4 regions of the Ruegeria sp. YTSA168 genome follow, and region 2 is predicted to be linked to each of the others. Evidence: riboswitches for the same ligand, from Rfam matches in the RefSeq annotation. Region 2 holds a riboswitch; each other region holds the start of a gene.
What was found. Region 2 has a riboswitch for cobalamin ahead of AC2FFE_RS16500 (energy-coupling factor ABC transporter permease). Riboswitches for the same ligand answer to the same signal wherever they lie in the genome.
Positions count from the first base shown of each region.

Region 1: it holds a riboswitch for cobalamin, as region 2 does, so the genes downstream of both, AC2FFE_RS05435 (aromatic ring-hydroxylating oxygenase subunit alpha) here and AC2FFE_RS16500 (energy-coupling factor ABC transporter permease) in region 2, are expected to answer to the same signal.
Region 3: it holds a riboswitch for cobalamin, as region 2 does, so the genes downstream of both, nrdH (glutaredoxin-like protein NrdH) here and AC2FFE_RS16500 (energy-coupling factor ABC transporter permease) in region 2, are expected to answer to the same signal.
Region 4: it holds a riboswitch for cobalamin, as region 2 does, so the genes downstream of both, AC2FFE_RS03480 (DUF1636 family protein) here and AC2FFE_RS16500 (energy-coupling factor ABC transporter permease) in region 2, are expected to answer to the same signal.

Region 1 covers NZ_JBXWMW010000002.1:364,674-366,867, reverse strand. The annotation lists gene AC2FFE_RS05440 (aminotransferase) at 1-836, opposite strand, end outside; cobalamin riboswitch at 1,061-1,264, shown strand; gene AC2FFE_RS05435 (aromatic ring-hydroxylating oxygenase subunit alpha) at 1,397-2,194, shown strand, end outside.
Region 2 covers NZ_JBXWMW010000011.1:11,605-13,798, reverse strand. The annotation lists gene sseA (3-mercaptopyruvate sulfurtransferase) at 1-577, opposite strand, end outside; cobalamin riboswitch at 719-932, shown strand; gene AC2FFE_RS16500 (energy-coupling factor ABC transporter permease) at 988-1,665, shown strand; gene AC2FFE_RS16495 (CBU_0592 family membrane protein) at 1,681-1,950, opposite strand; gene AC2FFE_RS16490 (helix-turn-helix domain-containing protein) at 1,950-2,194, opposite strand, start outside.
Region 3 covers NZ_JBXWMW010000002.1:387,191-389,384, reverse strand. The annotation lists gene nrdE (class 1b ribonucleoside-diphosphate reductase subunit alpha) at 1-365, opposite strand, end outside; gene nrdI (class Ib ribonucleoside-diphosphate reductase assembly flavoprotein NrdI) at 347-772, opposite strand; gene nrdH (glutaredoxin-like protein NrdH) at 776-997, opposite strand; cobalamin riboswitch at 1,081-1,273, opposite strand; gene AC2FFE_RS05540 (AraC family transcriptional regulator) at 1,308-2,194, opposite strand, start outside.
Region 4 covers NZ_JBXWMW010000001.1:686,532-688,725, reverse strand. The annotation lists gene cobW (cobalamin biosynthesis protein CobW) at 1-569, opposite strand, end outside; gene AC2FFE_RS03480 (DUF1636 family protein) at 573-947, opposite strand; cobalamin riboswitch at 1,031-1,236, opposite strand; tRNA gene AC2FFE_RS03475 (tRNA-Tyr) at 1,474-1,557, opposite strand; gene rlmB (23S rRNA (guanosine(2251)-2'-O)-methyltransferase RlmB) at 1,674-2,194, shown strand, end outside.

The DNA of each region.
Region 1 (2,194 bases), on a different contig from region 2:
TGCGCACGCGCCAGTATCTTGTCGCGGTGTTCCAGCGCCATAGCGGCTAGCATTTCGTCGATCTTGCCGACCGAGATGGTATTGTAGTCCCGGTGGATCATCACATCATGCATCAACTCTTTGGGTCCCGCGATCCAGCCAACCCGCAGCCCAGCAAGTGAATAGGCCTTGGACATGCCCGCCGTGCTGATCCCTTTTTCGTACAGGTCCGCGACCGCGGCGGTGAAGCCGTTGCCTGTCTGATCCGTTCCGCGATAGACCTCGTCACAAAGCAGCCAAGCATCGACGCCACGCGCGATTTCGGCGATTTCACTCAGCAACGCTCGATCCATCAGCGCGCCGGTTGGGTTGTTTGGATTGTTGATCGCAATCAGGCGCGTATCGGGTCGCACCATCGCTCGCAACTCATCCAGATCGGGCAAAAAGGCGTTTTCGGGCCGCAGATGCAGCAGTTCAATATCGGCACCGATGCTTTCGGGGATGGAATAGTGTTGCTGATAGGTCGGGATTACAGAGATCACGTGATCACCGCGCGACACCAGTGTCTGATGCACCAGAGAGTTCGCGCCTATGGTCCCATGCGTCGTTAGGATATTGTCGCGGCCTTGACTGTCATACAGGCCACTGATCGCATCGCGCAGACGCTCTGACCCTTCAATTGCGCCATAGGTCATCTTCATGGATGACAGATCGTTAAGAATGCTGTTGTGCTGGCCCGCCATGTCGAACAGTTCGCCCAGCGTGATGGACTGAACGCAGGTCTCAGCCAAATTGAGCTCACAGGTTGTTTCGAACTCATTCATCCAAATCTCAACGCCAAAGGGTCTGATTTCCATTGGGGCTCTCCTACTCTCAGCATTTGGGGCTTTGGCACGTCACTGACGGCACAGGCCATGAAGATCCCTTATAACCTCAAACCAACCAAGCGGAAGAAGGCAGGTTTTGTGCCTGAGATGTATGGTAGAAATTTACTCCGCGAACGCTGGTTCGACCCGAACATCAAGATGTCTGTTTTGAAACTGAAAATGTCGCATGTCTCTCAGCATATGAACGGCACGACTTTATCCTGCGCATGTGAGGTGCCGCTGTTTGAGTCTCAGGCAGCGGAGAATTGGGAAGCCGGTGAAATTCCGGCGCTGCCCCCGCAACGGTAAGGAAGGTCAGGTTCGACAATCAACCACTGGGACGAGGATCCCGGGAAGGTGTCGTAGCCGGGCGCAAGCCCCTTTCAAGTCCGGAAACCAGCCTCGCAGATATGTCAAACCGCGGGTGGCGGTGGGGGCACATGTTTCGGACGTGTTCCTCGCGCGCTTCCGGACGGTTCCTCCTTGTCATCTGCCCAAGCAATGCCGCGGGGCGCGGCAGGAGAGCCAGAAATGAACAGCATTCAAAAAGCCTGTTGGCACGTCGCATCCCCGGCCACGCGCTCGAGCAGGCCTTTTACACCGATCCTCAGGTTTTTCAGGCCGATCTTGAAGCCATCCACTATCGCGACTGGCTGTTTGCCATTCCGGCTTGTGAACTGGCGAAAGCAGGGGATTATGTTACCTATACCGTGGGTGCCTATCGCGTGATCATTGTACGTGGTGCAGACAACCACGTAAGGGCGTTTCACAACACCTGCCGCCATCGTGGTTCGATCATCTGCAAGGCTGCAAAAGGCAATGCACCCAAACTGGTGTGCCCCTACCACCAATGGACCTATGAGCTTGATGGCTCATTGCTGTGGGCGCGTGATATGGGGTCGGATTTCGATCCCAAACAGCACGGTCTGATGACAGTGCATTGCCGTGAGCTTGCCGGGTTGGTTTACATCTGTCTGGCTGATAACCCCCCAGATTTCGACATGTTCGCCAATACCGCACGCCCCTATCTTGAGCCGCATGATTTGGGCAACGCCAAAGTGGCTTTTGAAAGTTCAATCATTGAGAACGGCAACTGGAAGCTGGTTTGGGAGAATAACCGCGAGTGTTACCACTGCGGTGGCAACCATCCCGCGCTGTGCCGCACCTTCCCTGATGATCCTGCAGTCACTGGAATCGAAGGGGGTGAGACGCCGCTACACATGCAAGCCCATTTTGACAGATGCGAAGCCGCCGGGATGCCCTCGCAATTCCACCTGCATGAAGGCGGGCAATTCCGTATGGCTCGGATGCCTCTGAAGGAAGGGGCGCAAAGCTATACAATGGATGGG
Region 2 (2,194 bases):
GCAAACCTTCGCGCGGCTCTGGTTCCGCTCCGGCAAAGCGGGCGGCGGAACGGGCATCGATGATCTCATGATCAGCCAGCTTGGCGGCGGCAGACACTTGTGTCACGTCGCGCACCAGATGGTTCTGAACCCGCACGGTCATATGACGATCCCGGATTACTGGGGGCAAATCCTCGATCTCGCGCCCTTCGGCCTGCCATTTTGGCAGACCGCCATCCAGCACGGCAATGTTGTCCTGCCCCATCAGGCGGAACATCCACCAGACGCGCGCAGCTGAGGACAGGCCAGAGCCATCATAGACAACCACCTGATGTCCATCCCCCACGCCCATCGAGCGCAGGCGTGACATGAACTTCTCGACCGGAGGCATCATATGCGGCAGGTCCGAGCGATGATCGGCAATATCGTCGATATCAAAGAACCGCGCGCCCGAGATATGACCTGCATCATATTCGGCTTTGGCATCGCGCCCATGCTGCGGCAGGTACCACGACCCATCCAGCACCCGCAGATCGGGGTCCTTGATATGGGCGGCAAGCCAGTCGGTGGAAACCAGGGTTTTCGGATCGTCTTGCATCAAAGCCTCCCCTAAGCGAGTCTGAGTTTCCCTATATCCGAGCGGCCAAACGTGCAAGCCATGCCAAGGCCTGCACTCCTGGGAACTGGCAATTTTTTCCAAACATGCACGTTTGCCTGCTTGACAGGTGGCACCCGGTGCCGGACACCTGCCTGACATGGTTTCCAAAGGGGAATTTCCCCCAAGGAATGAAAAGGGAATCCGGTGCGACAATACCTGTCTAGTCCGGAGCTGCCCCCGCAACTGTAGGCGGAGTTTCGCCCCATCAGGGCCACTGACCGAAGCAATCGGTTGGGAAGGCCGGGATCGAAGCCAATCCGCAAGTCAGGAGACCTGCCATGTGCAAACCGGGCGAAAGCCCAATTTTTAAACCTTTCTGCCGTCGGGTGTGACGGGAAGGAGACCAAACTATGCATATCGAACCGGGCGTCGTAAATGGCGCCAAACTTGTCCTGAGCTACGCGACCGCAACTGGCGCAGGGCTCTATACCGCTAAACTGGCATGGGACAGCCTGAAAAGCAGCGGCCTTGCCAGCCTCGCCATTCGCTCAGCCCTGACCACGGGGCTGGTTTTTACCTTCTTTGAAGTATTGCCACACTTCCCGGTCGGAGTGTCAGAAGTACACTTCATTCTGGGATCGACCCTGTTTTTGTTGTTCGGTGCAGCCCCTGCCGCCATCGGCTTGATTGCGGGCCTGTTCATTCAGGGATTTTTCCTGGCGCCTTTCGACCTGCCTCAGTTCGGGATGAACATGACAACACTGCTGGTGCCGCTTTTTGCGCTGCAGGCCTTGGCCAATCGCATCATCGCACCGAATACGGCCTACATTGATCTGAAGTATTCTCAGGCGCTTGCGCTGTCGACGGCCTATCAGGGCGGTGTCGTCATCTGGGTGGCGTTCTGGGCCTTCTACGGCCAAGGATTTGGTGCAGAAAACCTCACCGCCGTCGTCAGCTTTGGCGCTGCGTACATGCTGGTTATCCTGGTTGAACCGCTGGCTGATCTGGCCGTTTTGGCCGCGGCAAAATCCATGCGGGATTTTGGCCGGATTGGCCTGTTTACACCACGCCTTCACAACGCTGCATAACCCTGTTGCGCCGCGCTACCCTGCGCGGCGCAACCTGAAATGTTGAATGATACCGATCACGCTAATGACAATCCAGAAGCCTTCAATCAGCATCGACGCCAGATTGAAGTTCTGAAGCAGCGAATAGACAATCAAAACGGACCCCAGCAGATTTACGACGGGAAAGGCCAGATCTTCGGAATTCATGTATCGCATCTGCGTGGCGAAATAGGCGGCAACCACGATCAGGGCCCCGAAAGAGCCGATGGCATCCACAATTGTCAGGCTGTTGAAAAACTCGCTCATCAATGAACCTTGCCGTTATCTGGAACATCTGGCTGTTGCGCATAGTGATGCATGTTCAAAAACGCCGCCCCTTCAGCGCCCGCTCGATAGCCATGCGGGAGATCCGCTGCAAATCGCAGCCCCTGACCCGATTGCAAGGGCACCCAAGCCTCACCTTTCAGAATGTCCAGCGTGCCGCTGAGCACAAAGACCTCCTCGGTCACACCAGCGGCATGGGCGGGGGACTCATGGCTTTGGTTGGGGG
Region 3 (2,194 bases), on a different contig from region 2:
TCATAGCGTTCAAGATAGCGCTGCCCATCGCGAGTCTTCAGCGTGTAGGAGGTGTAGTACTTGAATGCGCCCAGAAAGGTTGGGAACCGGAATTTCTTGGCATAGGCCGCATCCCAGATTTTACGCATGAAGTTCTTGGAATATTGGTCCAAAACGGCCACTTCGTAATAGCCCTCGGACACGAGATACCCCAGCTTTTCATCCAGCGAGTGGAAGAACACCGTGTTCTGGTTCACATGCTGCAGGAAATACTGCCGCGCGGCTATACGGTCGGCATCGAACCGGATCTTCCCCTCGCCGTCATAGAGGTTCAGCATCGCGTTCAGCGCGTGGTAGTCTTGCTCGTTTACGCTGCTGTCGAGCATAGATGTCTCCCTAGTTTTTCCAGCCCTGCGCGGACGCGGGCGATATCAGTTTCTGTTCCGGCCAGCTCAAACGAATAGAGCAGCGGTACGTTGCATTTCTGGGCAATGATGCGACCAGCCAAAGCGTAGGTCGCACCGAAATTGCGGTTGCCTGTGCCGATCACTCCGACGATCCCGGCGCGTCTGCCTGGATCATTCAGGAACCGGATCACCTGTTTTGGAACCGCCCCACGACCTTCGCCATCGGCATAGGTGGGGCTGATCAGCACATAGGGGTGTCCAGGGTCAGACAGCGGGTCCATTCCGTTCGGAATGCGGAAAGAGGTCAGGCCCAGCCGCGAAACAAAGCGGTGGGTGTTTCCGGATTTCGATGAGAAATAAACCAGCGCCGGGAGCGGCGCAGTCATGGGTCAGGCCAGTTGGGCGATCATGTCGGGGCGGAAACCCGACCAGTGATCACTGCCTGCCACAACTACGGGGGCCTGACGATAGCCCAGCTCGGTCACATGGGTCATGGCGCTGTCATCTTCGGTCAGGTCAACGACGTCATAGGAAATACCTTTGGCATCCAGTGCACGTGTGGTGGCGGTGCATTGTACGCAAGCGGGTTTAGAATATACGGTAATGCTCATGTCGTCCTCTGTCCTTTTTAGTTCAAAGTCGAGGACGCAAGGGCTAAACAGGCCCCAATCACGCCCCCGAACCCTCCGTTCGTGGTTATCAGTCTCGCCCGGCAGGTCTCCTGGCTTGCGGATCGACGTTCGGACTGGCCTTCCCAAAAGCACGCTTTCAGTGGCGTGTTCAGCCGAACTCTCCGTTTACAGTTGCGGGGGCAGCGCCGGTTTTCCACCGGTTTCCCTCTTAGCTTCCGATATGAATCGAAAGAACCGAAGCAACACTATATTGGGTCTGTCAGGCGGTTGATGTCAATATATAGCGTCGCTATGGGATGAGATTATTTTTGTACGACCCGGGCGTCCGGCTTGTCCATTTCCGAAAGGCCCGGTGAAAATTTGCTGGGGCTGAAAAGCCGGTGTCATAGGCGATCTGCTCGATACTATCCTGTCCCTGTTGCAGGGCACCTATGGCGATGTCACGGCGTAGCGCGTCCTTGATATCCTGAAAGGATGTGCCTTCTTCGTTCAACCGCCGGTTCAGCGTACGTGGTGTCATTTTCAGGGCCTGAGCAGCATCCGGCAACTGACAGGATTGCCAGGACGCGCCGTATAGAAAGGCGCGAACCCGCAGGCTGCTGGTATGCGCACGTGAGCTGGTGAAAATCCAATCAAGGGGTGCGCGTTGAAGGAATACAGAGGCTTCGGAAGAACTGCGTGCAATCGGGCGCGTAAACTCATTCGGGTCGAACAGAATGCTTGTCTGCGGCGCGTCAAATTCAACGGGGCAGGGGAACACCACGGCATAGTCGGCTGCGAAATCGGGGCGGGGAAAGGCAAAGTGCACAGTTCTGACCGGCGTCTCTGCCCCGCTGAGCCAGGACAAAAGCCCATGCGCCAATTTCAGGATCAACATATGACCAAAGCGGTGCGCGCGAGTGTGATTCAGATAAGGGAACAGCTTTAGCTCCACCTGATCAGACTCTGAGTGCAAATCCAGCCGGAAATCATCCAGCAACAGGTTCCAGAATGTCGAGTACCGATACAGGGCCGAGGTCAGGCTGCTTGCTTCGCGTTGCACGGTCACCAGATGTTGCAGGGCGCGAGGCCGGATTGGGCGGCTCCACAGCCCCATCATTTCGTCGCCGGTCTCGGGCGCGGCCAGCTGATAGAGCTGTGCGATTTCATTCAGGGTAACGCGCTGGGTCGATGCCA
Region 4 (2,194 bases), on a different contig from region 2:
CCGGCCAGATCCGGTTTGGTCAGCAGGATTATATCGGCGCAGGATATCTGATCCTCGAATACTTCTGACAGCGGGGTTTCATGGTCAATCGAGTCATCCGCCAAGCGCTGGGCATCCACGGCCTCGACATTCGGCGCAAAGCGACCAGCGGCGACAGCCTCGGCATCCGCTAGAGCGATTACGCCATCCACCGTGATTTTAGACCGGATATCTGGCCAATCAAACGCTTTCAGCAGTGGTTTGGGCAGGGCCAGACCGCTGGTTTCGATCAGAATATGTTCAGGGCGCGGCTCTAGCGCCATCAGCGCCTCGATGGTCGGGATAAAATCGTCAGCCACGGTGCAGCAGATGCAGCCGTTCGCCAGCTCCATGATGTTCTCTGCCGGGCAATCCGGGATGGCGCAGGATTTCAGGATATCGCCATCGACACCGACATCACCGAATTCATTGACCACAACGGCCAGGCGTTTGCCCTGCGGGTTCTGCATCAGATGCTTGACCAGCGTGGTTTTGCCCGAGCCCAGAAAGCCGGTGATGACAGTGACGGGAAGTTTTTCGAGAGTAGACATGGGTCAAGCTCCAATCGGGGGAATACGGGCCGCACAGTTTTTGCGGAAATGTTCAGGACGTTCGCGCCATTTGACCAAACCATCGTCAGTGGCCAAATACTTGGTCACACCTTCGATGATCGTTTCGACATGGTCGGTTTCGTTGAGGTTTTCGTAGACAAAAGTCCAACGCGCGGGTCCCCCACGCAGCACGATGGAACAGCCCTGATCGCAATTTGACAGGCATTCCACAGGCTTTAGGTCGATCCCGTCTGGCACGCCGGCCTGTTCCAGCGCCTTGTGCAGCAAGGCACCAGGGCGCTGGGTGTCGTCTTCGATCGCCAGGCCACGGCGGCATGTCGTGCAGACCAGCAGTTCAACTGGTGCGGCTTTATTCATCTCTCTCATCCCCCTTAGTCAAATCTGGGGGACGGGGTTTCATGTGGGCCGATCCAAGCCCCACACCGGAACACCCCGTCCGGTTTCATCTTCGGGCGCTGGCAGGTCTCCCGGCTTGCGGATGTCAGGGTGTATACCCTGTCGGATGTCCCGCCTTCCCAGCCTTTGGCCAGTGGCTTTGGGCACCCTCTCCGGTCACGGTCGCGGGGGCGGCTGCGTTTGGCGGTAAACCCGTTGACGCATTCCCTTTTCATCCTCTTACGAGGACACCAACGGATCGGACATGCGGCACTGATACGGTGCTTGTCAAGCGTGTCGCCGACAACCGCAACGCCGGGTGCAGAAAAACGACCTGTGGCGGTCGTTGGGCGGCATGTCAGGGCTTAGCCTGCGGCTTTCGAAAGGTTTGACAGCGATCACTTCACTGAACCAAATGTTTGACGAATAACTAGACTGCCATTCATAACAGCAGACACGGGCCATTGGCGGGTGCGTTTTGCTCTGGTATCTGGAAGCTTTGTGAGAGTGGTGGGCGACCCTGGAATCGAACCAGGCGTGCGTCTCCGCGAGGGAGTTACAGTCCCCTGCCACACCTTGCGGCCTGTCGCCCACTGTCAGGCGTTGCACCTGACGTGGAGGCGTGATTACTAGCGCACCAAAGGAGCGTCAACAGGAAAATACGGCTTTGACGCAGGAAAGCGAATTCACGGCCCGGAGGCCCTCAGAATGAAAAAACCCAAGTGGGTTGTCGAAAAGGAACAGGCGCGAAAAGCGGCGGCCGCCGAGACGGTTTGGCTGTTTGGTTTGCACGCCGTGCGCGACGCCTTGATGAACCCCAAACGCCAAAAACTGCGCCTGATTGTAACGCGAAATGCGCAGGACAAACTGGTTGAAGCCATTGAATTTGCGGGGATTGAGGCCGAGATGGTTGACCCGCGAAAATTCAATGCCCCAATTGACGCGGGTTCTGTGCATCAGGGCGCGGCACTTGAAGTTAAGCCCCTGGAGTGGGGCGGTTTGGCCGAGAACTGCATCGGACGGGAACACCCCCGCGTGATCCTGCTGGACCGTGTAACGGACCCGCATAACGTAGGTGCGATTCTGCGGTCAGCCGAAGTGCTGGGTGCAAGCGCGGTGATCGGAACCCGGCATCATTCTGCCCCTGAAACCGGGGCACTGGCAAAAACCGCCAGCGGCGCATTGGAACGCCAGCCTTATCTGAGGGTGCGCAATCTGGCCGATGCCAT